Regions from separate parts of the Arthrobacter sp. MMS24-T111 genome, predicted to be linked through region 3. Evidence: riboswitches for the same ligand, from Rfam matches in the RefSeq annotation. Region 3 holds a riboswitch; each other region holds the start of a gene.
What was found. Region 3 has a riboswitch for cyclic di-AMP ahead of ACX5I6_RS00780 (M23 family metallopeptidase). Riboswitches for the same ligand answer to the same signal wherever they lie in the genome.
Positions count from the first base shown of each region.

Region 1: it holds a riboswitch for cyclic di-AMP, as region 3 does, so the genes downstream of both, ACX5I6_RS01455 (aggregation-promoting factor C-terminal-like domain-containing protein) here and ACX5I6_RS00780 (M23 family metallopeptidase) in region 3, are expected to answer to the same signal.
Region 2: it holds a riboswitch for cyclic di-AMP, as region 3 does, so the genes downstream of both, ACX5I6_RS14205 (C40 family peptidase) here and ACX5I6_RS00780 (M23 family metallopeptidase) in region 3, are expected to answer to the same signal.

Region 1 is NZ_JBTZRO010000001.1:325,460-335,566, reverse strand. It holds gene ACX5I6_RS01495 (HNH endonuclease signature motif containing protein) at 1-1,046, shown strand, start outside; gene ACX5I6_RS01490 (zinc-dependent alcohol dehydrogenase) at 1,199-2,233, shown strand; gene ACX5I6_RS01485 (6-pyruvoyl trahydropterin synthase family protein) at 2,242-2,637, shown strand; gene ACX5I6_RS01480 (glycosyltransferase family 4 protein) at 2,640-3,722, shown strand; gene ACX5I6_RS01475 (nucleoside deaminase) at 3,823-4,329, opposite strand; gene ACX5I6_RS01470 (phosphatase PAP2 family protein) at 4,385-5,188, shown strand; gene upp (uracil phosphoribosyltransferase) at 5,201-5,836, shown strand; gene ACX5I6_RS01460 (glyoxalase superfamily protein) at 5,881-6,282, shown strand; gene ACX5I6_RS01455 (aggregation-promoting factor C-terminal-like domain-containing protein) at 6,350-7,057, opposite strand; cyclic di-AMP (ydaO/yuaA leader) riboswitch at 7,063-7,223, opposite strand; gene ACX5I6_RS01450 (glycosyltransferase family 39 protein) at 7,370-9,403, opposite strand; gene ACX5I6_RS01445 (ArnT family glycosyltransferase) at 9,410-10,107, opposite strand, start outside.
Region 2 is NZ_JBTZRO010000001.1:3,017,972-3,028,078, reverse strand. It holds gene ACX5I6_RS14250 (endonuclease/exonuclease/phosphatase family protein) at 1-152, shown strand, start outside; gene ACX5I6_RS14245 (NUDIX domain-containing protein) at 174-689, opposite strand; gene ACX5I6_RS14240 (DUF1918 domain-containing protein) at 722-913, opposite strand; gene ACX5I6_RS14235 (metallophosphoesterase family protein) at 989-1,492, shown strand; gene ACX5I6_RS14230 (glucose 1-dehydrogenase) at 1,636-2,529, shown strand; gene ACX5I6_RS14225 (DUF1810 domain-containing protein) at 2,563-3,009, opposite strand; gene ACX5I6_RS14220 (DNA alkylation repair protein) at 3,034-3,561, opposite strand; gene ACX5I6_RS14215 (TraR/DksA family transcriptional regulator) at 3,558-3,917, opposite strand; gene ACX5I6_RS14210 (coiled-coil domain-containing protein) at 3,939-5,252, opposite strand; cyclic di-AMP (ydaO/yuaA leader) riboswitch at 5,509-5,678, shown strand; gene ACX5I6_RS14205 (C40 family peptidase) at 5,682-6,518, shown strand; gene ACX5I6_RS14200 (protein adenylyltransferase SelO) at 6,596-8,062, opposite strand; gene ACX5I6_RS14195 (mycothiol transferase) at 8,113-8,637, opposite strand; gene ACX5I6_RS14190 (AI-2E family transporter) at 8,821-9,969, shown strand; gene ACX5I6_RS14185 (universal stress protein) at 10,081-10,107, shown strand, end outside.
Region 3 is NZ_JBTZRO010000001.1:163,932-174,038, reverse strand. It holds gene ACX5I6_RS00800 (cold-shock protein) at 1-57, shown strand, start outside; gene ACX5I6_RS00795 (DUF3027 domain-containing protein) at 64-588, shown strand; gene serC (phosphoserine transaminase) at 662-1,792, opposite strand; gene ACX5I6_RS00785 (metal-dependent transcriptional regulator) at 2,063-2,764, shown strand; cyclic di-AMP (ydaO/yuaA leader) riboswitch at 2,883-3,113, shown strand; gene ACX5I6_RS00780 (M23 family metallopeptidase) at 3,126-3,947, shown strand; cyclic di-AMP (ydaO/yuaA leader) riboswitch at 4,076-4,257, shown strand; gene ACX5I6_RS00775 (C40 family peptidase) at 4,328-5,005, shown strand; gene ACX5I6_RS00770 (NlpC/P60 family protein) at 5,168-5,935, shown strand; gene ACX5I6_RS00765 (HNH endonuclease) at 6,203-6,703, shown strand; gene ACX5I6_RS00760 (NTP transferase domain-containing protein) at 6,746-7,267, shown strand; gene ACX5I6_RS00755 (DUF6457 domain-containing protein) at 7,452-7,748, shown strand; gene ACX5I6_RS00750 (molybdopterin molybdotransferase MoeA) at 7,745-9,199, shown strand; gene fdhD (formate dehydrogenase accessory sulfurtransferase FdhD) at 9,250-10,107, shown strand, end outside.

The sequences.
Region 1 (10,107 bases), 160 kb from region 3:
CCGGGAGTATCGAGCAGCGCCACGCCACGGGGGTGGTGGACCGGCGGGTGGAGTACCGGCCGGACCGGGACGGGATGGCCTGGCTGGGGGCGTACCTGCCCGCGGACCAGGCGGCGGCGGGGTGGAATCGGCTCACCGCTGTTGCCCGGGGCGTGCAGGGCCCGGGCGAGGCCAGGACCCTCACCCAGCTCCGGGCCGACGTGTTTGCCGCAGCGATCCTTACCAAGGGGCTCGCCCCCGGCCGCGCCACAGGGAGCGGTACCGGAGGCGGTGGCGGAGGTGGTGCTGAGGGTCTGAGCACGGGACAGGCGGTCGGGAGGGTAGACGCGGGGCCAGGCGAAAGTTGCACCGGCCCCGAAAACTTCGAGAGGCCCGCCGACGTCCCGCCTGATGCGGTCCGGGCGCAGGTGTTGGTGACCGTGCCGGTGTTTTCGTTGCTGGGGTTGACGGATGAGGCGGCGGTGCTGGATGGGTACGGGCCGATTCCGCCGTCGATGGCCCGTCGGTTGGTCGCTGAGGGGGCGGCCTCGTTTTACCGGGTGCTCGTGGACCCGCGGGACGGGGCACCGCTCGAGATCGGCAGGACCAGTTACCGGGTGGGCAAGGCGATGCGGAACTGGCTCCGGCTCCGGGATGGTAAGTGCCCGTTCCCGAGGTGCAGCAACAGCTCACTGGACACGGAGGCCGATCACATCCTGGCCTGGGCCAACGGTGGGACCACCGGAGTCAGCAACCTGGGACAGCCCTGCCCGAAACACCACCGGCTCCGGCATACCACCGGTTGGAAACCCACCCCGGCCAGCAAAACCGAACCACCGGGCTGGACCTCACCGGCCGGCCGCCACTACCACAGCGAACACCAAGACTGGCAACCACCCGTGTGGCCACCGGGATTCGTCGACCACGACAGGACGGCGCCGGAGCTGGAAAGAGCAGAGCCAAGGCCCCTGCAAAGAGTGCCCTTCAGCGTCGCGGACCTGAGCAGAATCGACTACTCGCTGGCCGAAGCGTGCCTGGACCGCATTCTCCACCCGCCCTCTGCTTAGGCCGCATGAAGCCCCACGCCCAAGCTGCGGTGCGCACTCGATCCGCCGGGCCGTTCACCCGCCTCTTCCCAAACGGAACGGTGACCGGAAACGCCGCCACGCGCCGTCGGACTTTCCCGGCGCGTGCACGTCGGGCTAGATTCATCAGCAAGATGATGAATCCACAGCCTCCGATCCACGCAACCGCATACTGGACCACCGCAAAGCAGCACGGCGAGCTCAGGCCCGAAGAAATGCCCGCACCCGGTCCCGGCGAGGTGTTGGTCCGTGCCCTCTACTCCGGCATCAGCAGGGGCACCGAAATGGTAGTCCACGCCGGCGCTGTTCCGCCCCGGGTCGCTGGGCAGATGCGCGCCCCGCACCAGGAAGGGGAGTTCCCCGGGCCGGTAAAATTCGGCTACCTCTCCGTTGGCGTTGTGGAGGAGGGGCCAGAGGACTGGAAGGGCGCGCGCGTGTTCTGCCTGAGCCCGCACCAGGACCGCTATGTGGTGCCGCTGGAGTCACTGACGCGGATCCCGGACGATGTCCCGTCCCGGCGAGCGGTGTTGACCGGCACGGTCGAAACCGCAGTCAACGCCCTGTGGGAGGCTGGGCCGCGCCTGGGGGACCGGGTTGCGGTCGTCGGCGCGGGCCTGGTGGGTGGCATGGTGGCCACCCTGTTGCGCACGTTCCCGCTGGAGCGCCTGCAACTGGTGGACCTGGACCCGGGCAGGAAGCAGCTGGCCGATGCGATCGGTGTCGACTTCGTCCATCCCGACGATGCCTTGGCTGACTGCGACATCGTCATCCACTGCTCCGCCTCGCAGGAAGGACTGGAACGCAGCCTCCAGCTCGTCGGCGACGACTGTGATGTCATCGAGATGTCCTGGTACGCCAACAGGACGGTGACCATACCGTTGGGTGAGGATTTCCATGCGCGCAGGCTGTCCATCAGGGCCAGCCAGGTAGGCATGGTGGCCCGGTCCCGGCGCCACCGCCGCACCAATGCGGACCGCCTCAACCTTGCCGTATCGCTGCTCAAGGACCCTGTATTCGATGCGTTCCTGACCGGTTCGTCCCGGTTCGAGGACCTTCCGGAGGTGGTCCAGAGCCTGTCCGACGGCACGCTGGAAGCCCTGTGCCACGTGGTCGAATACCCTTCCGGCAACCCGGCCCCCACCCAAGTAACCCACAACTCCGAAACGTAAGGTAGCCAATGTTCAGCTTGACCGTCCGCCGCCACTTCATGATCGCCCACAGCCTTCCCCGCGAGGCCTTCGGGCCCGCACAAGCACTGCACGGCGCAACATTCGTCGCTGAGGTGAGCTTCCGGCGTCGTGCCCTGAACCCGGACGCGATCGTGCTGGACATTGGAGCCGCCGGGACCATCATCGAGGACGTGCTGGGCGGCCTGAACTACCGAAACCTGGACGAGCACCCGGATTTCGAGGGCAAGCTCACCACCACGGAGGCCCTGGCCGAGTACATCGCCCGGAAGGTGGCGGCCAGTGTCAAGGACACCGCAGACGGCCCCGAACTGGCGGGAATCGACGTCACCCTCCGGGAAAATCCGGACGCCTGGGCCACCTGCGCCTTGGACCTGTCCGACTGACCGTGCGCCCCCTCCGGCTGTTCGTCCCGGGCAATATCCGCCACAGCTCGGGCGGCAACGTCTACAACGCGCGGCTGGTTGCCGGCCTCCAGGCGTTGGGTGCCGGGGTTGAGGTCATTGCCGTGGAGGGCACCTGGCCGGATGCGGGCGCACACGAACGACGCCGGCTGGGCGCCCTCCTCGGGGCGTGGGACCCGGAAACACATCCCGGGCAGCCTGTGGCGATCGTGGATGGGCTGGTGGCCGTGGAAGCTCCGGACGAACTGGAATTCGCTGCGAAAGCCGGCCGACAAACATGGGTCCTGGTGCATATGCCCGTGCCGGAAGATGCAGGCAGCCGGGCCCTTGTCCGCGAAGCCAGGGCCTTGCGCGCCGCAACCGGCGTCATCTGCACCAGCACATCTGCGGCAAACGAGCTCCGCAAACGAGGGCTCCCGCAAGCGCGGGTTGTCCTCCCCGGCGTGGAGCCGGCACCCCTCGCGTCCGGTTCCACGCCGCCCCACCTTGCCGTCGTCGCGGCGCTCCTGCCCAACAAGGACCAGCTGCTCACGGTCCAGGCCCTGGGCCGGGTCCGGGATCTTGACTGGACTGCGTCGCTCGTGGGGTCGGACCAAGCCGATCCGGTGTATGCGCAGGCAGTCCAGGCTGCGGTTGCCGGGAACGGTCTGCAGGAGCGGGTGCGGCTGACCGGCGAGCTCACCGGCGAACCGTTGGAGGCACAGTGGGCCCGGACCGACCTGACGTTGCTGGTGTCACGGACGGAAGCCTTCGGGATGGCCGTCACCGAGAGCCTGGCCCACGGCATCCCCGCGCTGGTCAGGGCAGGCACGGGCGCGGTGGAGGCGCTCACCCTCGCCGGACTGGAAACGTCCGACGGCGGGCCAAGACTTCCGGGGGCAGCGGTTCCCCTGACCGTCGGGGGCCAGGAGAGTCCCGGCCGGCTGGCTGCGGTCCTGCGGCAGTGGCTCGAGGACGCGCGGGTCCGCGAGGGCTGGCGCGCAGCCGCGGCGGAGGCCCGGCAGGATCTCCCCGGCTGGAGTAGGACGGCCCAGGCCATGGTGGCGCTGGTGGCAGCGGGGGACTGACGGCACGCGCAGCCGCAGACTGACTGAAATGCGCCGCGGACAGGATGCCCGCCGCCGACTGCCGGAAACCCGCCGAGGTAAAGATGCCCGCCGGGACGCGCTAAAGGCTGCTGCGGTGTGCCGCGAAGAACTCGCGCAGCAACCGGGCGCACTCTTCCTCGCGGACGCCCGGGTACACCTCAACCCAATGATTGAGCCGCCGTTCGCGCAGGATGTCGAACACGGATCCTGCGGCACCGGCTTTCTCGTCCCACGCCCCGAAAACCACCCGGGGGATCCTGGCCAGGACGATCGCGCCCGCGCACATGGCGCAGGGTTCCAGGGTGACCACCAACGTGCAGTCTGAGAGCCGCCAGCCGTCGCCCCGGCCGCCGTCGAGCCTGGCCCGTTCCTGCAACCGTGCGGCAGCTTCCCGGATAGCCACCACCTCGGCGTGGGCTGTTGGGTCACCCAGCTCCTCACGCTGGTTCCGGCCGGAACCCAGCACCCCGCCGTCGGGCCCGATGACCACGGCGCCGATGGGCACGTCCTCCGTGGCGAGGGCGCGGTGCGCCTCCGCGAGGGCAAGGCCCATCCAGGCGTCGTGTTTCTTTTCGGGCAACGGCATGGCTCAATGATAGTTTCGGGGATACTCAGGTTACTTACCGATGCCGGGAGGCACCATGGATACGCTTCGGGACCGCTTGGGGACCTGGTTCAAACCCTACGCGGCGCTGGTCCTCACCATCCTCGTGGGCGGTGTTGTCATCGTCTCCCTCGCCCTGCTGGGCGCCGAGGTGTATGACAACGTGGTGGACTCCGCCGGGCTGGCCAACCTGGACAAGCCGGCGCTTGCCCTGTCCGAGAGCCTCCGCAGCCCCGGGCTCGACGCATTTGTCACCGGGTTCACCAATATCGGGGGTGGCATCGGAATGCCCATCCTGGCCAGCATCCTCACCGCGTGGCTGACCTTCCTCAGCCGCAACTGGCGTCCTCTGGTCCTGATCGGCGGCGCCGCAGCCGTGTCCATTACCGCCACCACCCTCGGCAAGAAGCTGGTGGGACGCACGCGTCCGGATCACGCTGACGCCGTTCCGCCGTACGAGGATTCCCCGTCGTTCCCGAGCGGGCATACCCTCAACACCACCGTGGTGATCAGCCTGGTGGTCTATCTGATCTGCCTCCAGTTCGACGCCATGCGCGTCCGGGTCCTGGCCATCACAGCGGGCGCGGTGTTCATCATCGCCATGGGTTTGAGCCGGGTCTTCCTGGGCCACCACTGGCTCACGGACGTCATGGCCGGCTGGCTGCTGGGGCTCACCTGGGTGGGTGTGGTGATCATGGCCCACCGGCTGTTCCACATTGTCCGCAGGCGGGAACACGTGGGTGCCGCGCCGTCGTTCGACCGTCCCATTGTGCGCGACGTCGTGGCGGAGGAACTGCACGACGGCGGTTCCTCCGGGCCCGGTAAAGGCAGCGCCGGATGATAGTTTTAGGGGATGCGCACTCTCGTTGTTGACCACCCCTTGGTCGCCCATAAGCTCACCGTCCTGCGGGACAAAAACACGCCGTCGCCGGTCTTCCGCCAGCTGACGGAAGAGCTGGTGACCCTCCTGGCCTATGAGGCCACGCGGGAGGTCCGCACCGAGCCCGTGACCATCCAGACGCCCGTCAGCACCACGGTCGGCACCGCGTTCACCAAACCCACCCCGCTGGTGGTACCCATCCTGCGCGCCGGCCTGGGCATGCTGGAAGGCATGACCAAGCTGGTTCCCACCGCTGAGGTGGGCTTCCTGGGCATGGCCCGGGACGAGGAAACCCTGGACATCATCACGTATGCCGAACGCCTTCCCGAGGACCTCACCGGCCGCCAGGTCTTCGTCCTGGACCCGATGCTGGCCACCGGCGGGACCCTGCGTGAGGCCATCAAGTTCCTCTTCAAGCGCGGCGCCTCCGACGTCACCTGCATTTGCCTGCTGGCAGCCCCGGAGGGCCTGGCCAAGCTGGAGGAAGAACTGGGCGACGCCAATGTGCACATCGTGCTGGCCTCCATCGACGAGAAGCTCAACGAGAAGTCCTACATCGTCCCTGGCCTGGGCGACGCCGGCGACCGCCTGTACGGCATCGCCGGGTAGGTTCCACCCTTTTTCAAAACGGTTCCCGCCGCTACCCTGTGCGGATGGACTGGAAACTTGAACTTGTCTTTGTCCCTGTATCCGACGTTGACCGTGCCAAGGATTTCTACGTCAACAAGGTTGGCTTCAACGCCGACTACGACGAACGACCCTCGGAGTCGATCCGCTTCGTGCAGCTGACGCCGCCCGGCTCCGCCTGCTCCATCTGCATCGGCGAAGGGCTCACCGACGCTCCGCCGGGCACCGGCTCCAACCTGCAGCTGGTGGTCAGCGACATCGAGGCTGCCCACCGCCAGCTCAAGGGCAACGGCGTGGACGTCAGCGACGTGGATGTGCAGCAGTGGGGCCATTTCCTGTATTTCGCCGATCCGGACGGCAATAAGTGGTCTGTCCAGTACATCCCATGGCGGAACGCCGGGCCCGGCGACGTCCAGGGCGCCGGTTAACGCAAACCGCGGGCCGCATCAACGTGATGCGGCCCGCGGTTTGCGTTGTGCCTGGTGCTGGGGGTGCCTAGTACCAGTTGTGTGCCAGGTGGAAGTTCAACGCACCGCAGGGCGAGGCGTAGCTCTTCTTGATGTAGTCCAGGCCCCAGTTGATCTGCGTGCGGTAGTTGGTCAGGTAGTCGGCCCCTGCGCTGGCCATCTTCTCCGCAGGCAGCGACTGGACGATGCCGTACGCGCCGCTGCTGGCGTTGGTGGCGGTGGTGGTCCAATCGGATTCCTTGGTCCACAGCGTCTGCAGGCACTGCATCTGGTCCGGTCCCCAGCCGAAGGAGGACAGCTGGCTGGCGGCGTAGGCCTGGGCGCCCGCGGGATCGTTAACCGCGACGACGGGAGCAGGCGCAGGTGCGGGGGCCGGTGCCGGGGCGGGTGCTTCAGCCGGCGGGGCGGCGGGAGCGGGCGCGGGGGCCGGCTCCGCGGCCTGCGGTGCCACGCTGATGGCGGAAGGAGCAGGATTAGCGGCCGGGTTGGACCGGATTTCGCTCTTCTCGATGCTCATCTGGGCATCCGCCGCCGACGTGGAAGCGCTTGACCCGGTGGACGACGCCTGGGTCATGCTGTTGGTCGCCTGGCCTGCCGCGCCAACGCCAACCAGCACTGCGCATGATGCAGCGAGGACCGCAACACGCCGGCCCACGGTGGTCTTTTTGGCGGGCTGGGGTTTGGCCCGATGTTTTGCCTTGGTTTGCAGGCATGGTTTTGCCATGGATTTAGACATGATTGATCGCCTCTCACACCTGCGGAGTTAGCTGTCGGGTTCGGATGAGGGCATCCGGCCGCACGGAAAAAACACGTGCTGGCTTAACCCCAAGGGCAATCATTGCCCGGGACGGTGGGTCCCCCGCCTCTGCCGTTGCTCAAGCGGAATCCGGGAAGCGGCAGAGCTTGGCGTCAACCCGGGATATGCGGCCCGAACGGGGACCGCACCCAATCGACGGTACAGGAAGATTGCGCATTAGTCACATTTGGGTAACGGAAGTCACGAATCATGGCGCGTCGATTTGCTGCAGACCGGGCTCCGCAGTTGGGTTTATCCCGCTAAAACGTAGACGGTGGTCCCGCCAATGTTTTGCGCCGGGAAGGTGGACGCCACCCACTGCGCAATCCGGTTGGAGGCGTCAGAGCCGCTGCTGGACATCACGGTCCCGCCGGAAATGAAGTAGTGGATCCGGCCTTGGGAGACCAGCGCTTGGAACTGTTCCAGCGTGGGGGAGGGGTCGGTGCCGTTGAAGCCGCCCACGGCCATCACCGGCAGTTCCGTGGCCAGTTGGTAACCTGCGGCATTGTTCGAACCGACTACTGCCGCTGCCCAGGTGTAGTTTGAGGCACCGTCCTTCAATGCGGCCACCAGCCCGGCCGACGGCGTGGGCGCGCCCAGGAGGCCGCCCATCCCGCCGGCGCGGCCACCGGTGGCACCCTGACCGCCCTGCGCTGCCCCGCCCTGGCCTGCACCCTGGCCTTGTCCGGCCTGGCCGTTGAACTGCCGGGACGTGCCGCCCGCGCCAAACCCGCCGGTCCGGTTTCCGCCGAACCCGCCCGGGCCGCCGAACGACGTCGCCGGTCCGGCGCTAACAATGGCCCCGCTGTGCGCCGTCGCCGCCGTCGACATGGAGAAGGCCAACGGGCCGGCGAGCGATGCCGCAATGGCGAGCGCCGTCGTCGTCCGTTGCACGGAGCTCAGGCCGATGAACCTGTTCAACCCTGTTCCTGCTGCGGCCGCAAGGCCTGCCGCCAGCACCACCCAGCGCAGCCACGGGCCGTAGGCGGATGTGGTTCCCAGCAGGGTGAATGCCATCAGGGCTGCCGCGGCCACTGCGGCGGCCAGGAAGACCGCCGCGGCGGCCTGCCGCCGGTGCTGCCAGAGAAGTACCGGGCCCAGGCCGGCCAGGGCTGCGATCCCGGGCGCCAACGCCACCGCGTAGTAGGGGTGGATGATGCCCGCCATGAAACTGAAGACCAGGCCGGTCACCAGGACCCAGGAACCCCAGATGAGCACCGACGCCCGGACGGCGTCAGTCCGCGGCGCCCGGCGTCCCACCCATAGCAGGCCGGCAGCAAGGATCAGTGCGGAGGGCAGCAGCCACGCGATCTGGCCGCCAAACTCGCTGTTGAACATCCGCAGCAGCCCGGGAACGCCCCAGCCGTTGGCGCCGCCCACGCTCCCTGTCTCGTCGCCTGTCAGCCGGCCCAAGCCGTTGTAGCCGAGGGTCAGTTCCAGGATGGAATTGTCCTGCGAACCACCAATGAACGGACGGTCCGCAGCCGGGATGAGCTCCACGACCGCCAGCCACCAGCCGGCCGCGGCAAGCATCGCGGCACCGGCGGCGAGCAGGTGCAGCAGCCGCCGGCCCAGCCTGGCGGGCGCCGCGACCAGGTAGGCGAGGGCAAAACCGGGAACCACCAGCAGGACCTGCAGCTGCTTGGCAAGGAATCCGAAGCCCAGGAATACCCCTGCCAGCAGGAGCCAGCGCAACCTGTCCTCCTGCACGGAGCGGAGCACCGCATAGGCGGCGGCGGTCATGAGCAGCACCAGCTGGGCGTCCGGGTTGTTGAACCGGAACATCAGCGTGGCTACGGGCGTCAGTGCCAGCGCAATGGCGGCCAGCAGCCCTGCCCGGTGGGCGAGCCGCGGGTCACCAGTGGCCGGCGCCGCGGCCCGCCGGACGGCCAGGTACAGCAGCCAGGCGGTGCCGACGCCCATCAGGGCCTCAGGAACCAGGATGCTCCAGGAGCTCAGGCCGAAAATCCGGACCGACAACCCCATGATCCACAGGGACGCCGGTGGCTTGTCCACCGTGATGGAGTTGGCGGCGTCCGAGGAGCCGAAGAACCAGGCCGCCCAGTCCTGCGATCCGGCCTGGGCAGCGGCGGAGTAGAAAGCGTTGGCCCAGCCCGATGCCCCGAGGTTCCACAGGTACAGCACGGCGGTAGCTGCCAGCACGGCTGCAAGTTCCAGCCGGTGCCGGCGGGCCGGGGGATCCCGCCGCACGCGGGCCGCGGCACCAGGGCGGTGGGCAGCGGGAGCGGAGGGAGCCTGCACTGGGGTGGGGTAAGAGCTGGCCATGGGGTCCTACTTGGTGAGTTGGTACACCGTGGAGTTACCCACGGTTTGGGCCTGGAAGTTGGCTTGCACCCAGGCGGCCACCTCGGAGTTGCCGCCCCGGCCGCCCATGCCGGCGCCCATGCCGCCTTCGATGAAGTAGCCGATCTCACCCTTTGCCACCATGGCCTGGAACTCGGCGAGCGTGGGATAGGGGTCACCGCCGTTCCAGCCGCCCAGGGCAATGACGTTGGTGTTCGTGGCCAGTTCCAGGCTGGCGGCCTGGCTGGCCCCGGAGACAATCGCCGACCACTTCGTGCTGGTGCCCGTGAGCAGCGCGGTTACGGCTGCATCGGCGGTGCCTTCGCCGGGACCGCCGGGACCGCCGGCCCCGCCGGCTCCGGGGGCGCCGTTGACGCCGCCGGCTCCGTTCGCGGGATCAAAACCGCCGGTACCGGCTGCCGCATCTGTTCCGTCGGTCCGGTCGCCACGGAGCGCGGCGTCGTCCCGGAACCCGGCAGCCCTGTTCCCGAAACCGCCCGCCGAGGAACCCGCGGGCCCCGACGTCGGGATGGATCCCGAGTGGGCGGACGCGGCGGTGGCCAGGGTCCAGGCAGCCGTTCCAAGGCCCCCGGCAAGCAAAGAGAGAACGACGACGGCGGCCGTCCCGGAGCGCCGGAACCGTCCCGCAGCGCCCTTGCCGTCAAGGCGGAGGAGGATGGCGGCCG
Region 2 (10,107 bases), 2.9 Mb from region 3:
GGCGCACCTACACCCGGTACAAGGTGTTCAAGGGCCATTTCGACTTCGCCACCTCCCTGGGCCTGGATATCGCCAGCGTGGAAACCCTTCCGCGCGGCAATTCGGACCACCTGCCCATCCTGGTGACAGCCGAGTACGGCGAGGGCTACTAGGCCCGGCGGCAGCGCCGCCGTTTACCAGGATTCTCCGGCGTCCAGTTGTGCCCGCAGGTCCGGCCAGGCCGCCGCGAAACCGGGGTGGAGGTCCATGCCGTGGACTTCAGCCACCGGAACCCACAGCAGGGCAATGCTCTCCGGATCGCTGATGACCGGCTCAAAGGATTCCCGCACACGGACCACCACGGTGGTGTAGGACCAGTAGCCATGGTCCAGCACGGAGGTGAAGAGAACGTCGACCTTGCCGGGCGGAACTGACGCTTCTTCGTAGGCCTCCCGGAGGGCGCCGTCTACCGGCTCTTCGCCCTGGTGCAGTGCCCCGCCGGGCAGGCCCCAGGTTCCGCCGTTGTGGCTCCATACCGCGCGGTGCTGCAGCAGGACTCCCCTGGCGGGATCCCAGGCCAGGACCCCGGCCGCTCCGAACCTGCCCCAGAACCGGCCGCGGTCGCCCTCTACCCAGGCGTCGCCCGGATCGCGGGGGCCGGTCCGCGGCGGCGGAGTGGAGGACAGACTGGAGGGCGGGTAATGGTCCATTGCCCCAGTTTGACAGGTGAAGCAGCGGGACGTCAGGTGCCCTGCCCGTGGTCGACGGCGAAATCCCCGCCAGGGTACATGACTGTTTCGTGGCCGTCGTCGAACCGGACCAGGTACGGCGGGCCGCCGCCCGGGCCGCGGACCTCCAGGATCACCCCGTGCCGGTCCGCGGATCCCACATTCCTGCCACGCACGACGATACGGTCGCCTTGGGCTGCCTCCATGGCAATCACCTCCACGGCCCAAGGGTACGACCCGCAGGCGCACCGGAACAGGGCCGCATGGCAGGATTTCCCGGTATGCCACTGAACCTCGTCCTGCTCGCCGACACCCATGTGCCAAAACGCGCCAAAGACCTGCCGGAACAGGTATGGGCCGCCGTCGACAATGCCGACGTGGTTTTCCACGCCGGCGACTGGGTGGAGGCAGCCCTGCTGGACGAATTCGAACGCCGGAGCAAGCGGCTGCTGGCCGTCCACGGCAACAACGACGGCCCCGAACTGCGCCGGCGCCTGCCGGAAACGGCAACCGCCACCCTGGATGGAGTCCGCTTTGCCATGGTCCATGAGACCGGACCGGCGACAGGACGCGAGCTCCGGTGCGAAGCGCTGTACCCGGACGCCGATGTGCTGGTGTTCGGCCACAGCCACATCCCCTGGGACACAGTGTCACCAAGGGGGCTTCGGCTGCTGAACCCCGGCTCGCCCACGGACCGCCGGCGCCAACCGGCCTGCACCTACATGCAGGCGGTACTCAACGATGGCGCCCTTGCCGGGGTCAGGCTGGTGGAGGTCCCGCGGTAAGCCGCTTGGCACACCGGCCGGAATTGCCTAGGCTGGAACAGTAAGCAAGCTTAGTTTTTGTTGGTTGCCATTCCGCAATGACCGGCTGCTTCATGTCCGGGGCTCCGTAAGCGCCCGCGTCCCGCCCGAACAGGAGGACCACCATGACTGACCAGTACACCTTCCGCAATCCCGTGACCGCCTACGAACAGATCTCCCCGCCCAAGCAGCACCAGCCCGAACCGGGCCTTGACGCAGGGCTGGAGCCCAAAGCCGACCTGGGTGAGGAAACCTACCGCGGCACCGGCCGGCTGGAAGGCCGCCGGGCCATCGTGACCGGCGCGGACTCCGGAATCGGCGCCGCGACGGCCATCGCCTTTGCCAGGGAAGGCGCCGACGTCGTCCTTTCCTACCTGCCGCAGGAAGAGGAAGACGCCGCCCGCATCGCCGGGATCATTGAGGCCGCAGGCCGAAAGGCGGTCAAGGTGCCGGGCGACCTCAAGGACTCCGCGGCGTGCCGCGAACTGGTGGACACTGCGGTGGCGGTCCTGGGCGGGGTTGATCTCCTGGTCAACAACGCCGGAAAGCAGGTTGCCCAGGAGGACCTCCAGGACATCACCGACGAGCAGTTCGACCACACGCTCAAGACCAACGTCTACGCCATGTTCTGGGTCACGAAGGCCGCCGTGCCGCACATGCCGGCCGGCTCCACCATCATCAACACCACCTCCATCCAGGCGTACAATCCGTCCCCGACCCTGGTGGACTACGCCACCACCAAGGCCAGCATCAACAACTTCACCAAGGGCCTGGCGCAGCAGCTTGCGCCCAAGGGAATCCGGGTGAACGCCGTGGCGCCCGGACCCATCTGGACTCCGCTGCAGGTCAGCAGCGGCCAGCCCAAGGAGGCATTGCCGGAGTTCGGCCAGTCCACTCCCCTGGGCCGCGCCGGCCAGCCCGCTGAACTGGCCCCCGCCTACGTCTTCCTGGCCTCACCCGAGTCCAGCTATGTGGTGGGCGAGACACTGAACGTCAACGGCGGCAGCCCCACCCCGTAGCCTGCGGGCAGCCCAACACGGCCGGGCTCCCTGTTATTCGGTGGCGTCCTGGCCGGCCAGGAGCTCATCCGTGGCTGGATCCGGCTCGCCATCGAAAAATTGCGCCAGGACCGTCTTGAACACTGTTTCTCCGGGCGCGGCCCGGAGAAACAGTGTCATGGACGAACGGAGCTTCTGCGCATCGATTCCGCCAAGGATGTCCGACGCTGAACGGCCGGCATGCGTGGTGAGAGCCAGGGCGCACTCCAGAAGGCGCGGGCCCAGGACGGGGTGGTCCAGGTAGGCCCGGGCCTCCGCCAGGGACGAGATGGCGTAGGTGCGTGATGTGGCGCTCCGCCCCAGCCCGGCAACCTGGGGGAAAATGAACCACATCCAATGGCCGGTCTTATTGCCGAGCTGCAGTTCGCCGAGCGCGCTTCCGTAGGTGTCCCCGCCGTCTTGGGCGGCGACGAATCGCTCCAGGTCAAACGCTTCACTCATGGGGTCTCCTCTGCGGGTTGCGGGTCACTGCGCCAACTCTTTTTCCAGGAGGCCTGCTGCCGTTTGGAGCTGGGGTTCCGGGTCTTCGCGCCATCGCGCCAGGACAGCCGCGGCCCGCTGTCGGTCGCGGTGGTCCAAGCCGGCCAGCAAGGGCACCAGGACGTCGGAGACCAAGGGCGCGGCCAGGTCCACCGCCTGGGCCGAGCGAAGAAAGCCCTCCAACCGGGTCAGGTCCGAATGCCGCAGCAACTGCACCTTTGTTTGCAGCAGGACGATGGCGGCCAGGCGGCGTTCGAAGACCGGCCGCGAGCCGGGTTTCGGCTGGCCCCACAGGGCGGAGGCCAGCATGACCGTGGTGTCGTGGCCCATGTCCTTGAACTTCCGAAGGGCGTCCCGGACGGTGCCGCGGACTGCGCCGATCGAAGACCCGTAAGAGGCCAGGGCTCCGCCCAGCCGGCAGCCCACTTCGTCGGCCCGGTACCAGGCTCCCTCGTTCTGGAGGGTCCGGTCGATGAATTCAGCAGCAGCGGCGACGTCGGACACCCCGGTCACCGCGCCCGTCCCGCAGAGGCATGAAGGATGCAGAAGGGGGTCCAGGGCCGCGCCTCGAGCCTGCCGTCCGCGATGGGCTCGCCGCAGACCGCGCAGGTTCCATAGGTGCCGTTGGCCAGCCGGGCGAGGGCTGCCTCCACCTGGTCCAAGCCGGCTGAACTCTGCTTCAACAATGCCGATGCCTGCGACAGTTCGAAGGCGATCGTGGCGCCCTCGGGATCGTGTTCGTCGTCGACGTTGGAGTCCTGCCGGGCCGAGTTGGCCGCGTCGATATCGGCCCGCAGCGCCGGCAACAGTGCCAGCCGCCGGGCCCGTTCCTCTTCGAGCAGCACCCTGAACCGTTCGAAATCTGGCATGCCGAAAGCCTAGCGCGTCAGTCAGTACCAGTTCAGGGCGACAGAATGGCTCCAGGCGCCGCACGGGGACCCGTAGCGGTCGCGGATGTAGCCAAGCCCCCATTCGATCTGCGTCCGGTAGCTGGTCAGCCAGTCGCTTCCGGCGCTGGCGTACTTTCCCGGCGGCAGGGCCTGGGCTATGCCATAGGCCCCGGATGAGGCATTCGTGGCAGTGGTCAGCCATCCGGATTCCTTGGTCCACAGCTGGGACAGGCACTGGAACTGGTCCGGGCCCCAGCCGAAGGCGCTTAGGCGTCCGGAGGCATAGGCCTTGGCGCCGGCCGGATCATTGACGGCACCGCCGGGGATGGAGGGAACGACGACGGGCGGCGGGCTGGTCACGGCAGGCGGCGGCGGATTGCCGGGAACCGGGTCCTCCGGCGGGGCCGGTATTGCCGCGTTGCCGGCCGGAGCTGCGGGCGCGGGGTTGGGCTGCCGGGCTGCGGCTGCGGCGGCCTGCGCCGCGGCTTCGGCCTGCCGGCGGGCCTGCTCCGCCGCGGCGGCGCGCTTGGCCTCCTGGGCCGCTTCATAGGCAGCCAGCGCCACCTGGCCCTGCCGGTACTCTCCCTCGAGTGCCGCCGTCGTCCCCTTCAGCGAGGCCAGCTGGGCCGTCAGCTCCGTGCTGTGCTGCTGTTCGTCACTGACCTGCCGGGCGAGCGCGTCCTGGGCGGAGCGGGCCGCGTCCAGTTTGGCCTTTGCTTCCCCGGACAGGCGTTCCCGCTCAGTGCGGGCCACTTTTTCCTGGTCTGCCAGTGACGCGGCAACCTGTCCGGCGGCGGCAGCTTTCTCCACCAGGGCCGCAGTCTTGTCGCCCACCAACTGGACGAGGTTGAGCCCCTGGACGCTGTTGTTTTGGAGGGCATCCAGGGCCACGAAGAACCCGGTATTGGTTCCGCCCGTCTTGTACGACTGGACGGCAAGTGCTCCGATTTCCTTGCGGTGCCGGGCCAGTTCGTCATTGGCGCGGGCGGCCTGGGCGGACAATGAATCCAGCTTCACCGATGCCGCCTGCAGCTCGGCGTCGGCTGCGGCGTAGTCGGCCGCTGCCCGGACCGCAGTGTCACCGGCGGCTTCAGCCTGGGTCTGGAGTCCGTTCAGCAGCCCATTGATGGTGGTGATCTCTGCCGCTTTCGCCGCCTCGGAAGACTGTGCCTGCTGCACGTCAGCCCAGGACGGATATCCACCGGGAGGTGCAGGCTCGTCCGCAGAGGCAGGCAGCACCGTGGCCGCTGCCACTGCGATGGCGAGCAGTCCCCCCAACAGCGGGGACTTGGGCATGGTCACGAACAGGGGCATAGTCCCGAAGCATACCGGCGGCACGCCGGGGCGGAAAGGCGCCCGTGCCCGGTTTGTTACCCTTTCGCGCCGGCGGCGGACCGGCCGGAGTCCAGCATGGGTGGACAGGACACATCCAATCGCTGGTTGAATACGAGAGAGGAAGCTCGTATGTTACCGAAACGTGACAATTGTGGGGTTGGCGGGTTATGGTCTTCGGGTGTCCCTCCCCAAACGGGACACTCCCATCAGTTTGCCGAGCCCTGCCGCTGATACCGGGATTCAACCGCTTTCATGCTGGCAGGGACGGGGGAACCAAGTTTCCACGACCTTTGAGGTCTTGGGGTTAAGTCGGACAGCTCCTCCGCCCACCGCGGAGATGTGTTCGGCCGGGTATCTCCAACCCGAACCCGACAGCTCACCCCGCAGGCATGGGAGAGGCGATCAATCGTGTCAAAGAATCTCAGCACTGCCCGCCACCGCGCGACCCCGGCCCACTCCATTGCGCTCGAGGGACTTGCCGTGACGGCCAAATCACAGGCCCGTTCGTTGGGCCGTCCGGCGCTCGCCGTTGCCGCCGCGTCCGGCATTGCCTTCGGCGTCGGCGCCCCGGCCCACGCGGGCGTGACGGGCGCGGACACCACTGAACAGGCCAGCGTCCAGGCCGCCGCGTCTCCTGCAGCTGCTCCGGCAGCCGCGGCAGCAACCGTCCACACCGTCGTTTCCGGGGATACCCTCGGCGCAATTTCGGCCGCGTACGGAGTCAGCCTCAATGACGTCCTGGCTGCCAACGGCCTCGGATTGTGGTCCATCATCTACCCCGGTGACCAGATCCAGATCCCCGGCGCGGGCTACGTGGCAGCACCTGCCCCGGCGCCGGCGGCGGCCCCCGTCCAGGCGGCAGCCGCCACCGCACCGGCGAACACCGGCATGAACATGTCCTACGCATCCGCGACGCCGGTGGCCTCCACCACCGGGACCGGGACCGGCGCTGCCATCCTGGCCTCGGCCTACAGCCAGATCGGCGTGAGCCAGGACTGCACCGCCATGGTTGAAAAGGCCCTTCGCTCCGTCGGCAAGAGTGTTGGCGACCTGGCTCCCACGCAGTTCTTCCAGTACGGCAGCGTGGTCGGGAGCCCGGCACCCGGCGACCTCATCATCACGTCGGGCCACGTGGGCGTTTACGCCGGCAACGGCCAGGTTGTGAGCGGCGGCGTCAACGGCTACACCACGCAGGTTCACTCCATCAGCTGGCTCAGCGGCTACTCAGTGGTCCGCGTGGCCTAGTCTTCGCCAGCAAAGCCTGCTCCCAACAGGAGGGTGGCAGCCGGGTCTCCGGTTGCCACCCTCCTGTTGTTATTAGATCAGGTCCCGCAAAAGGTCGTGTAGGTCCCGAAGTCCGCCGGGGGACCTTCCATGTAGCGTTCCAGCCCGGGGCGCTCGGTGAAAGGATCGGTGACGGCCTGAAGCAGGCGGTGCAGCAGAGCCACGTCGCCTTCCGTGCCGGCGGCGAGGGCTTCCTCCACCAGGTGGTTCCGCGGAATGTAGGCCGGGTTGACGCTGTCCATCAGCCCTGCGTCGGGTTGCAGCGCCAACCACCGGTCCGACCAGGCGTCGAAGCCGGCCAAATCCATCACCATCCCGCGCACCGGTCGCAGATCGCCGCAGGCCGCCCTGCCGAGGTTACGGAAGAACAAGGTGTAGTCCACCGGGCCGTCCTTGAGGATGGCCACAACCTCGTCAATAACACTGGACGCGGCGTCGTCGCTGACGTTTCCAGCGGCAAGGCCCAGTTTGGTTTTCATGCCGCCGGTCCACGCCGTGCTGTACTGTCCACGGAATCCACCGAGCACTTCCACCGCTGCGGCAACGGCATTGTCCTCGTCTCCGTCAATGAGCGGGAGCATCGACTCGGCAAGGCGGGCGAGGTTCCATTCGGCAAGGATGGGCTGGTTGGCGTAGGCGTAGCGGCCGCTGACGTCGATGGAACTGAAGACGGCGGCGGGATTGAAGGCATCCAGGAACGCACACGGGCCGTAGTCGATGGTTTCCCCTGAGATGGTCATGTTGTCCGTATTCATGACCCCGTGTACGAATCCAGCCAGCATCCACCGGGCCACAAGTCCGGCCTGGGCGGCAACGACGGACGCGAACAGTGCCAGGTAGGGGTTGGGGGCCACGGCAGCGTCCGGGTACAGCCTGCTGATGGCGTGGTCCGCCAGCCGTTTGAGCAGGTCCATGTTTTCCGTGGCCCGGGCGTACTGGAAACTCCCAACCCTCAGGTGGCTGTGGGCCACCCGTGCCAGGACGGCGCCGGGCAGCATGCCCTCGCGGCGGACCTGCCGCCCCGTCGCCACGACGGCGAGAGAGCGGGTGGTGGGAATACCCAGGGCGTGCATGGCCTCACTGACTACGTACTCACGCAGCATGGGCCCGACGACGGCCCGGCCGTCCCCGGCGCGGGCGAAGGGGGTGCGCCCCGAGCCTTTGAGGTGGATGTCCAGCAGGTGGCCGGCGCGGTCCGTGACTTCCCCCAGCAGGAGCGCGCGCCCGTCGCCGAGCAATGGCGAGTAGCCGCCGAACTGGTGTCCAGCGTAAGCCTGTGCCACCGGAGTGGCGCCTGCGGGAAGGTGGTTGCCCACGAGGAGGCGCACCCCTTCGGGACTGCGGAGGTACTGCGGGTCAAGGCCCAGGCCTGCGGCAAGCTTTTCATTCAGGACCAGGAGTTCGGGGTCCGGCGCTTCCTCGGCCTGCCAGGGAACAGCAAGTTCCGCCAGTTCACGGGCGAAACGGCCGTCGAAGGTGACCGTGGATTCAGCTGCTGCCGTCATGGATTAACCCTAGCGCCATAGTGCCGCCTGGCCCCTCCTTCACCACAGGGTCACGCACTGCCGGCGCCGGCTCCCGCATCATGCAGCCCCTTGGCATAGGCGGCCTGGCCGGCATGCTGGAGGCAGTCCCCCAGGATGCTGACAAGCCGCACGCCAAGGGTCACCGGCGGATCCCAGCGCCTGTCCACCACGCGGTCCAGGTCCGGGCCTTCCAGGCCTTCGAGGACCTTCGTGGTTTGCCGGTGGACCGCTTCACAGTACTCAAGCAGGAGTTCACCGGATGCCCTGACAGTATCCACCTGGCTGCTGGAGTGGCCGTAGCCCGTGTCGCCTTCCGCCAAGGGGAGGCCAAAACGCGACGCGAAGCCTTCGGATGTCCAGACCTGTTCCAACGCCGAGGCGGAGGCGACCTGCGCATCCTCCACCCTGCCCAGGTGCCACACCAGCCAGGCAATGGAGTTGCCGCGGCCGGAGGGACGGTGCTGGAGCTGTTCCTCATCGAGCCCGTCTAGCACCTGCCGGACCAGGCGCGGGAGGCGGCCAAACGACTCAAGCAGCAGTTCTCTGGAATCCATGGACCTGGTGCCTTTCTGGTCGAGCGCAGCCGGGAACAATAAGCTTACTGAGTAAACGTAGCGCCTGTGAACAGCCGGCCCGGTCAACACATGCCCTTTTCGGCTTCCAGGGGGCAGGGGGCACAAGGTAAACAAGGTGCATCATTTCGTGGGCCGGGCGGTCACGGCAAGCAAGGAGAAGCGATGGAACGCAGCAATGTATCCCCGGACGGACACGAAGTGGAACCGTCCCGGCCCCAGTCCCTCGCTACAAGGATGTCAGCCCTCTGGGCGGATGGCCTGGGCAGGGCCAGCATCCGGGCGGTCCAGACGCTCTCGCTGCTGGCGCTGGCCTGGGTGGCCGTGGTGGCCGCCACCCGGGTTCCGCTGGTGACCATCCCCGTGCTGGTCGCCTTGATCCTGGCCTCGGCAATGGCTCCGGCCGTGCGGTGGCTCGCCTCCCACGGCTTCCCCCGGGCGCTGGCCGTGCTGTCATCCTTCCTGGTGATCATCGCCGTAGCGGCCGGGGTGGTGGGCGGCATCGTTGCACTGGTCCGGCAGCAGGCCTCGGTTCTGGCAGCACGGGCGGAGGCAGGCATTGGCCAACTGCAGCAATTCATCACCACAGGACCCGTGGCGCTGACCGGCGCGCAAATCGATGCGGCCCGCAACGAATTCCAGAAGTTCCTCGCCGGCGGAACCCTGGGAGCCGATGCCCTGACCGGGCTCAGGACCGCCGGGGAGATCGCCGCCGGCACGGTCCTGACGGCAGTCATCCTCTTCTTTTTCCTCAAGGACGGCGAGAGGATCCGGACGTTCCTGATCGGGTTCCTCCCCGGCAACCACCAAGGAAAAGCACAGCTGGCCGCGGAACGCAGCCTCCTGGTGCTCGGCGGCTACGTCCGGGGCACCCTCATCATTGCCGCGATCGATGCGGTCCTGGTGCTGGTGGGGCTGCTCATCCTTCGGGTCCCCCTGGCCGTCCCGCTGGCCGCCGTGGTCTTCCTGGGAGGGTTCATTCCGATCATCGGGGCAACCACCGCCGGCAGCCTGGCCGTGCTGGTAGCCCTTGTGGAAAACGGACCGGTACCCGCGCTGATCGTGCTGATCATCCTGGTGGCCGCCAACCAGTTCGAACACCACATCCTCCAGCCCGTCTTCATGGGCCGGGTCCTGCGGATCCACGGGCTGGTCATCATCCTGGCGCTGACGGCCGGGGCCACCTTGGCCGGGGTCGTCGGGGCGCTGCTCGCCGTCCCGCTGGCCGCAGTCGGATGGACCATCTACAGGACGCTGTCCGGACGCGACGCAACGGCCGGGGAACCAACCGCACCGCCGGCACCTTCGGTCTAGCGGCCCTCCTGCACGCCTGCTTCGGTGACTTTCGGCCCTAGAGTGCCGGTGGGGCGGGGGCCAGTCTTGAAGGGCAGGAAGACCCTTTCACGACAAGCAGGAAGTGCGGCCATGTCATCCCAGAAACCCATCGCCGTG
Region 3 (10,107 bases):
AAGGGCAAGGCAATCGCGGCCGCCCTGCGCAAGGTTGCCGACGAGCTGGACGTCTAGGCGCCGATGAACCCCCAAGCTGAACAACCGGGCATGGCTCCACAGGAGCAGGCTGCCAAGGCTGCGCCAAAGCGCAAGGCCGGGGTTCCGGTATGGCGGACGGGCAAGCCTGACGCGTTCCTGGCGGCCGCTGTCGATGTTGCACGGGCCGCGGTTGAGGGCATCACGCCCCCCGCCACCATCGGGCCGCACCTTGGTGCCAAGAGCGAGGGCGACCGGCTGGTCACGCACTTGTTCGAGTCCCGCTTGGCCGGCTACGGCGGCTGGCAGTGGTACGCGGTGCTGACCCGCAACTCCCGTTCCAAGGTGGTAACTGTCGATGAGCTGGGCCTGCTGCCGTCTGAAGATTCGATCCTCGCCCCGGAATGGGTGCCGTGGGCCGAACGCGTGCGCCCCGAGGACGAGCAGCAGCAGGAACCCGAACAAGCCCGCCGGGACGAGGCGCCCGCAGCGGAGCAGGGGTCCGGGGATGAAGAAGCTGCCGACGACAGGGCGGAGCCTGCCGCCGGCGACGCGGAACCTGAAGACTAGGCGCGGAGTTCCCGCCACACACGAAAGGCGCCGCCCGGGAATTCCCGGGCGGCGCCTTTCGTGTGTGCCTGGACTACTTGCGGAGCTCGCCCACCACATAGTCGATGCTGGACAGCAGTGCCGACACGTCGCTGGGCTCGATGGCCACGAAGGTGGCGATGCGCAGCTGGTTGCGGCCCAGCTTCCGGTAGGGCTCGGTGTCCACGATGCCGTTGGCGCGCAGGACCTTCGCCACCGTTGCGGCGTCCACCGACTCGTCAAAGTCGATGGTGGCGATGACGTTGGAGCGCTCCTCCGGGTTGGCCACGAACGGGGTGGCGAACTCCGAGGCGTCAGCCCAGCTGTAAATGCGGCCGGCGGAATCCGCGGTGCGGGCAGAGGCGAAGTCCAGGCCGCCGTTGGCGTTCAGCCACTGGACCTGGGCGTCAAGGGTTACCAGGGTGGACAGCGACGGGGTGTTGTACGTCTGGTTCAGCCGTGAATTGTCGATGGCGGTCTGGAGGTCCAGGAAGTCCGGGATCCAGCGGCCGCTTGCCTTGATGGCGGCAGCGCGCTCCAGGGCGGCCGGGGAGAACAGGCCGAGCCAGAGGCCGCCGTCGGAAGCGAAATTCTTTTGCGGGGCGAAGTAGTAGACGTCGCTTTCGGCGACGTCGACGTCCAGGCCGCCGGCAGCGGAGGTAGCGTCCACCAGGACCAAGGCATCCTTGTCGGCGCCCGGCACCCGCTTGACCGGGGCGGCGACGCCCGTGGAGGTCTCATTCTGCGGCCACGCATAGACGTCCACGCCGGCCTCCGCCTGTGCTGCAGGTCGGGTGCCCGGCTCGGACTTGATGATCGAGGACGCTTCCAGGAACGGCGCTTTGTTGGTGGCGGAAGCAAACTTGGAGCCAAACTCCCCGAAGGACAGGTGCTGTGCCTTCCTGGACACGAGGCCGAAGCTGGCGATGTCCCAGAACGCGGTGGAGCCGCCCACGCCGAGCACCACCTCGTAGCCCTCGGGGGCTCGGAAGAACTGGCTGAGTCCTTCGCGGACGGAGCCCACCAGGTTCTTGACGGGGGCCTGCCGGTGGGATGTGCCGAGGATAGTCTTCGACGCGGCGGACAGGGCATCGATCTGTTCCGGCCGGACCTTCGAGGGGCCGGCCCCGAACCGCCCGTCCTGGGGCAGGAGGTTGGCGGGAATCGTGATGCTGGTGTCGCTCACAGGTGCTCCATTCGGCGGGGACGAAAGCTGTGGTTCGGGTGGTGGTGGCCGGGAGCCGGCCATGGCTGCAGTGCAAACCTCCCCCAATTCTGCCTGAAGCGCGCAGGGTGGCGGGAGCGGGCGGCGCCAATGTCCAGCCAATGAGACGCAGCAGGCCGTGGCCCCTATTCGGACTAAATCAAAATAGGCTAAACTCTTCCCGGACTACGTCGCGGGAAGAGGCGATACGGTGGGACAACGTAAGGTACTGCGCTCGAGGAGCTGAGCTGGATGACGGATCTGATCGACACTACGGAGATGTACCTCAGGACCATCCTGGAGCTTGAGGAAGAGAACATCGTTGCCCTCCGGGCCCGTATCGCCGAACGCCTGCGCCACTCGGGACCCACCGTTTCCCAGACCATCGGCCGGATGGAGCGTGATGGCCTGGTTGTCGTCTCCGGTGACCGGCACCTGGAACTGACCGACACCGGCCGCAAGCGTGCCACTGAGGTCATGCGGAAGCACCGGCTGGCCGAGCGCCTGCTGGCGGACGTGATTGGACTGGACTGGGCTTATGTCCATGACGAAGCCTGCCGCTGGGAACACGTCATGAGCGAACGGGTGGAGCGCCGCATCTACGAGATGCTGGACCACCCTACGGAGTCGCCCTACGGAAATCCCATCCCCGGCCTTGCCGCGCTGGGCGGCCAGCCCGGGCCCGGGTTCGGCGATGGCGCCATGAGCCTGGTGGAGGCAATGAAGGCCTACGGACCTGAATCTGCCGTGACCATCAGCCGGCTGGCGGAACCGATCCAGGTGGAGCCCGAACTGCTGACCCAGCTCGACGAGGGCGGTATCCGGCCCGGTGCGTCTGTCTCCCTTGAACGCGTCGGTGACTACATTTCGGTACGGGTGGCAGGAATCGAGGGCGCGCTGGAGCTGCCTCCCGAGGTGGCGGCGCACGTTTTCGTCGCCGTGAACCAGGCCTGACGCCGCCTTCCCATACCCCACCCAAGGGATTCCACGCAAAGATAACGGAATTGTTACCTAGGGTCTTAAGCCCTTATAGTGGAACGCAGCGTTGATACTTAAGCGTTACCTGATCCGGAGCCGAGCTCTGCCAGCGGGCCAGGTGTACGAGTCGTTACTGGCAGAGGCGGGGGAACCACAACCGGCAGCGGGGGACTGCCTTGGGGTGAAGTCCGTCAGCAGCAAGCCTCTCCAGTGAAGGATTCTTCCGGGAATACCCCTGTGTGGAAGTTTGCCCATGACGGACCGGGTCTTTGATCTCTCTGACCCGAATCCGACAGCTAACTCCGCAGGCTATTCCAGAGAGGAACCCTTCTTGACCATGCAGACCTCCCGGGGCCGCCGTCGCGCGGCGGGCCCCCCTGAGGCACCCCGGGTTGTCGAAGTAGCCGCTGCGGAGCGCCCCCGCGACCCGCAGCGGGATGCACGCCGGCGCCGGGGTCCCTTCCGGCAAATCACCGACTTTGCCGCGGCCAGCGGCATCGGCCAAAAGGCCGGCATCGCCCTCGCCGCCACCGGCCTGGTGCTCACGGTGACCATGCCCGCCACCAGCCCCGTCATGGCGACGGATGCGGCTGGCATTGCACCCCAGGCCGCCTCCGCAGTCAGCCCCCAGCCCCAGATTTCCGCGGATGTAGGCGCCCAGATCGACTTCAGCCGCTCAGCCGTCGTGACGCAGGCGGACCCCGACGGGAAGCTGAAGCAACTGCTGAGCGCCCAGTCGGCCGGATCGGTGACGCGTGCGGCATCCGCCGGGACCCTGGCCGCGCCGCTGGCCTCCCTCGTGACCGCGTCGCCCTTCGGCTACCGGGTCAGCCCGATTACCGGCGGCACCGGAGATTTCCACCGTGGACAGGACTTCGTGGCACAGTGCGGGACGTCCGTCCTGGCGGCCGCAACAGGAACCGTGACCTTCGCCGGCTGGCACCAGTTCGGCGGTGGAAACCGGGTGGTGATCGACCACGGCAACGGCCTGGAGACCACGTACAACCACCTCTCGTCCTTCAACGTCAAGGTGGGCCAAACGGTCTCCCGCGGCGAAGTCGTGGCGCTGAGCGGGACCACCGGCGCGTCCACTGGCTGCCACCTGCACTTCGAAGTCCAGGTCAACGGCGAAGTGGTCGATCCGATGGGCTGGCTGTAACCGTATGATTGCGCACTCTCAGATTCCGGTGACCCGCCGTGACCTGAATGTGACATTGAAGCAAAACTGCTGTACCGTCTAACTCGCGTCAACTTTTCCGAAGTTGACGCTCTTGAGTGGATTGCCTAACTCTGCCACCGCTCAAGGTCCGTTCGCATTTCATCGTCTGGCAGGGGCGGGGGAACCAATTTTGGCCTTCTGCATTCCGGAAGGCCTTGGGGTTAAGTCATGAGCTTCCCAGGAAGCGAAGTGGCCGGGTGACTCCCATCCGAATCCGACAGCTCACCTCGCAGGCATTGGGAGAGGCTACCTTCGTGTCTTCACGCCATAATTCTGCGCGCCACCGTGCGCAAACGGTTCGCGCCAACCCCTTGGACGCCATGTCCAAGGCCGTGAGTGCCAATGCCGGGACCGTGGGCCGCCAGGCTGCCGTTGTGGCAGCGGCTTCGGGCCTCATCCTGAGCATGGGCCTGCCGGCCAACGCCGCGGACACCACCGCCGGCATCTCGGCCTCCACGGAGTCCGGTTCTGCGCAGACCGCCCTTGCTGTCACCGCGGCCCCCACGGCCACCGTTTCCTTCGAGCGTCCGGCGGTCAAGACCACCGCCGCCCCGAAGGTGGAAGCCGTGCGCACCCAGTCCACCGCGTCCGCGGACCGCACCGCCACCGCTGCCGGCCAGGAGGCGTCCAAGGCCGGACAGGCAGTGGAGGCCGTTTCGTCCGCAGCCACCTCGGGCATCGCCGCGATCGCCTACACCGGCATCGGCCACCCCTACGTATGGGGCGGCACCACCCCCAACGGCTGGGACTGCTCCGGATTCGTCCAGTGGGTCTACGCGCAGGCTGGCATCAGCATTCCCCGCACGAACGCGTGGAGCATCATGACCCCCACCTCCACCCCGCAGCCGGGTGACCTCGTGGTCCAGAACGGCGGCGCACATGTCGGCATCTACGTCGGCAACGGCATGATGATCAGCGCGCTCAACCCGTCGCAGGGAACCATGCTCCACTCGCCGGCAGCCACCGGTACTTCCACGTACTACCACCTGAACAAGTAGTTCTTCGGCTCCACGCTCCAAGGGCTATTTCTTTGCCCAAAGCTTTTTCGCTAGAAACCAACATCCCCGTTCGGGACGCGCCGGCGTACCCCCAAGATGCCGGCGCATCCAACCCCCTCGGACAGGCCACCGCGGTCCAGAGGAAAACGAAAGAGAGAACTGATGACGACTCGTGCTACCGCACGGCACCGCGCCGAGGTCACCAAAACCAACTCGATCGCAATCATTGCCAAGGCTGTCAGCGACAACGCCGGCGGCATGGGCCGCCAGGCTGCAGTAATCGCTGCAGCTTCCGGCCTGGTCCTGACCAGCGGCATCGCAGCCAACGCTGCCGACACCAACGTCAAGCGCGACTCCGCTCCGGCCTCCGCCATGGAAGTTGAATCCGCCGTCGACGCTCCGATCTCGGCGGCTTCCACCATTGCCATCAGCTTCGAGAAGCCCGCCGTCACCACCACTCCGGCTCCGGCTCCCGAGCCCGCGGTTGCGGTGCAGGAAGCCGCTCCGGCTCCCGTTGCCCAGGCCGTTGCCGCTCCCAAGGTCACCGCCAAGGTTGCAACTGCCGATGCCACGGCTGCCCCCGCCGCCCAGGTTTCCGCCAGCGGCAAGGGTGCTGCCATCCTCTCCGCTGCCTACGCCCAGCTCGGCGTGCACCAGGACTGCACCATGCTGGTGACCAACGCACTGGCTGCTGTCGGCATCCACTTCCACGACTGGCCCGCCGGTTACCTGTCACTGGGTGACAGGGTGCCTGCTTCCCAGGCCCAGCCCGGCGACCTGATCTACTACGCCGACGGTGGTGGAGGAATGGCCCACATTGCCGTCTACGCCGGAAACGGGATGGCCGTCCACGGTGGCTTCAACGGCAATGACACCGTTGTGTTCAGCGCCAACGTTGGCTCCGGACCGGTCTTCATCCACGTCCGGTAACCATTACAGCCCGCCGCACGCGGCGGCGCCTGAGATTTGCCCGGAAGGACCCCTGCCATTGAGGCGGGGGTCTTTTCCGTTTAAGTCGCGCCATTCTGCGTGCACCCAGGCTTCCGCCACCGGGAGGGGGAGCCGGCCACGGCGAGTACCGATTACCTGATATTGCATTTCTCTGTTTACTCTTGTGATGTCGATCCATAGCCCGGACATGCCGAGGGCAGCCGGCCCTCGTGCCCCTGACGGGTGCGGCCGTGAAGAGGTACGTGCATGCGCACTCTCGTTCTGAATGCTGGATATGAACCGCTGGCGGTTATCACCTTCCGCCGGGCGCTGGTGCTTGTGCTCACCGGCAAGGCGAGCGTGGTGGCCGAGGGGGATGATCCCGTGGTGGGCCCCACCGACGTCCTGGGCCGCCCGTCCGTGATCCTCCTCAACCGCTACATCCGCCCCCGGTATAACCATTCAACGGCCGTCAGCCGCCGTGGTGTGCTTCGGCGTGACGGGCATAAGTGTGCGTATTGCGGAAAGGCAGCGCACACAATCGACCACGTCCACCCAAAATCGCGGGGCGGGGCCGATTCCTGGGAGAATCTCGTGGCTGCCTGCCTGCGGTGCAACAACGTCAAGGGTGACCATACCCCCGGCGAGATGGGATGGACGCTGCGCTTCGTACCGGAGCCGCCGCATGGAACCATCTGGCAGATCAAGGAGCTGGAAAAGCCAACCCCCGCCTGGGATCCGTTCCTGCTTCCGGAGCGCGCTGCCTGACAAGCGGCTTCCAGGCCGGTTGCTGTTCGCTAGGCTGGGTGGGTGCAAACGGACCCGTTGATCTTTGACGCCCTGATCCTGGCGGGCGGCCGGTCATCACGGCTGGGCGGCGTGCCCAAGCAATCGTTGGTCCTGCGGGGAAAAACCCTCCTGGAATGGACACTTGATGCCGCTGCCGGTGCCCGCCATACGGTGGTCGTGGGTGATGTTTCCGCCGGCAGCCCTCCGTCCGGCGGGGCTGCCGATGATGCCGGGGCCGCCCAGGCCCTGCCGCCAGGGGTCCTGTCATGCCGGGAGGAGCCGAAGTTTGCCGGTCCTGCCGCCGGGATTTCAGCCGGCCTCGCGGCCCTTGCCGAATGTGGGGGAGCGGCGCCCTTCACTTTGGTTCTTGCGTGCGACATGCCGCTGGCAGCCCGGGCGGTGGCGATGCTCCGGGACGCGGTGGAAGCAGCGGGCGATGGGCGTGGCGCCGTGGCCCGCTCGGCCGACGGCAGGGAACAGCCGCTGGCAGCCATTTATAACACTGATGAGTTAAAGATCGTGCGGCGATTTGTCCCGCCGTAACGCCCTGGTCAACGGCTCCGTGAGGTCGCTCCTTGCTAATCTGGACGTGCAGCTTGTCACAGTCCCGGCCGGGTCCACTGCCGACGTGGATACGTGGGGTGATGCTGCCACGCTGGGGATCACCGCCGGGAGCCAGCGTGCAGACTTTGACCAAAACGTGCGGAGCCAACGTGGGAGGCAAGTCGTGAAAAGCCAGGACGAAACGCTGGAGGAATGGTGCAGGGCCCTGCTCCAGGCGTACAAGCTGGAGGACGTCCAGGTGGACGTGAACGCAGTGCTGTCCCTTGCCGGGGTCGCGGCCCACGCCGTTGTCCGGCCGGCTGCTCCACTCACCACGTTCATCGCAGGCTTCGCCGCGGGGCTGGCCGCCGCACCGGGCAGGGAAATGGACACGGCGTCCATGGAAGCGGCTATGTCCGTGGCACGGTCCCTGGCTGCCGACTACGAGAATGAAGCTGCCGCCGGGACCCCCGGCGAATGACGGCAGAACCCCGCGACTGGCCGGAGGTCCCACCCGCCGACGACCCCGAAGCGCCACAGGGGACCGCCGGGCCCGAAACACCTGTACCGGAGACCACGGAACCGGAGACCGAAACCAGCCACGGGCACCACCTGGCGCACACCTGGGAAGAAGCCCGGCAGGCTGCGTTCGATGCTGCCACCCCGATCCCGCCAGGGCCGGTGCCGCTGCGCATGGCCCTCGGCCGCAGGCTCGAGCGGGACATCCTGGCACTCCAGGACATGCCGCACTATGCGTCCTCAGCCATGGACGGCTGGGCGGTCAACGGCAGCGGCCCCTGGATTCCGGTGGACCCCGGAAACCGCCTTGCCCCGCACCAGGCAAGCATCATCGTCACGGGAGGCCTGATCCCGGCTGGAGGCAAAGCGGTCCTGAGGACCGAGAATGCAGTTTTAGCCACGGACGACGAGGGACTCCCGCTGCTGATGACCGGCGGAAAGGCCCGCCCGGGGGAACCACGCGCCGGTGAGCACATCAGGAAAGCGGGCGAAGAAGCCCTGGAAGGGGAGGTCCTGGTCAAAGCCGGCGTGGACCTCAACCCCGCACACCTGGCACTGGCCGCACTGGCCGGACACGATGAACTCCAGGTCAGGGGCAAGCCCGTGGTGCGCCTGGTCCTGACAGGCTCCGAGGTGGTGGACTCAGGCACCCCCGGGCCGGGCATGGTGCGCGATACCTTCGGGCCCCAGTTGCAGGACGTCGTAGCGATGCTTGGTGGTATACCGGGCGGTCAGCAGCGGGTCGGCGACTCCTACGAGGAATGGCTGGCGGCGCTCGAAGACGTCGTGCCGGAGGTGCCGAACGCGCCGGACCTGCCGGCCGACGTCGTCATCACCACCGGAGGAACCGGGCGCTCGGGGACCGACCACTTCCGGCGGGCCGTGGCTGAACTTGGCGGCCGGCTGGTCATCGACGGCGTGGCCATGCGTCCGGGGCACCCCGCCGTCCTTGCCGAACTTCCGGACGGCCGCTTTGTCCTGGGCCTCCCGGGCAACCCGCTCGCGGCCATGATGGCACTGTCCACTGTGGGCGCCCCGCTCCTCGCCGCGCTGGGCCACGCCGCCATGCCCGCCGTCCAGGTGGTGCCGTGCGGCACCATGATCGAACCGGACCCGGGGCGCACCCGGCTGATGCCGTTCCGGCTGCTGTACGGCATGGCCTCGCCGGCCCAGCACACAGGACCCGGAATGATGCGGGGACTGGCTGCCGCCGACGGCGTCCTGGTGGTACCGCCGCACGGCGTGCAACTGGGGGAGCCGGTGCCGGCCTTCGCACTGCCCTGGGGCCCGCCCATGCCGCCGCCCGCGGACGCGGCGGCAAAGGCCAAGCCGCGAACCGCTGGACGGACCGGGCAGCCCAAGGGCAAGCCCGCACCCAGCGGCCCCGTGGACTGGAGCGCGCTGCTGGACTGAGCCGGGCGCCGAAAGTGCCATGATGGAGTCATGACGAGGCAGGCTGGAACATGGGACGCGTAACCCAGCGCCGAAAGGTGCACAAGTACGTACTGGATGGATCGCCCGGCGCCCTGGAGTACCCGGTCCGCCACCGCGAAGACGTCCTCGCGGTGGAGGAGCCGCTGGAAATCCGGCTCGGCAGGCTTTCCTACTCGGTAACCATGCGGACCCCCGGGGACGACTTTGACCTCGTGGCCGGATTCCTGGTGTCCGAGGGCGTCATCTGGGCTCCGGAGCAACTGGTATCACTGCGATTCTGTGCCGGCGAGGACGAGGACGGCGTCCAGACGTTCAACGTGGTGGAGGCCCAGCTGCGGCCCGACGTCAAGGTTCCGGATACCGGGCGGAAGGTCTACACATCCAGCTCCTGCGGCATCTGCGGAACCGACTCCATTGATGCAGTCCAAAAGTCCTCGCACTTCAGCCCGCAGTCGGATCCGCTGAGAGTCGATGCGGAAGTCCTGGCGTCGCTGCCCGGGCTGCTGCGGAAATCCCAGCGCCTCTTTGACGATACCGGCGGAGTGCACGCCGCGGGCCTCTTCAGGATTGGGGACGACGGCGAATCGCGACTCCTGTGCCTGCGCGAGGACGTGGGACGGCACAACGCCGTGGACAAGGTGGTGGGGTGGGCGTTGCGCGAAGGCCTCCTGCCGCTGACCGGCACCGTCCTGCAGGTGTCCGGGCGGGCGTCCTTCGAACTGGTGCAGAAGGCATCCCTCGCCGGAATCCCCGTCCTGGCCGCCGTCAGCGCACCGTCGAGCCTTGCCGTGGAGCTGGCCGAGGCCAACGGGCTGACCGTGGCGGGCTTCAGCCGGGGCACGAGCTTCAACGTCTACTCCGGTGAAACCCGGATCCTGCGACCGGAA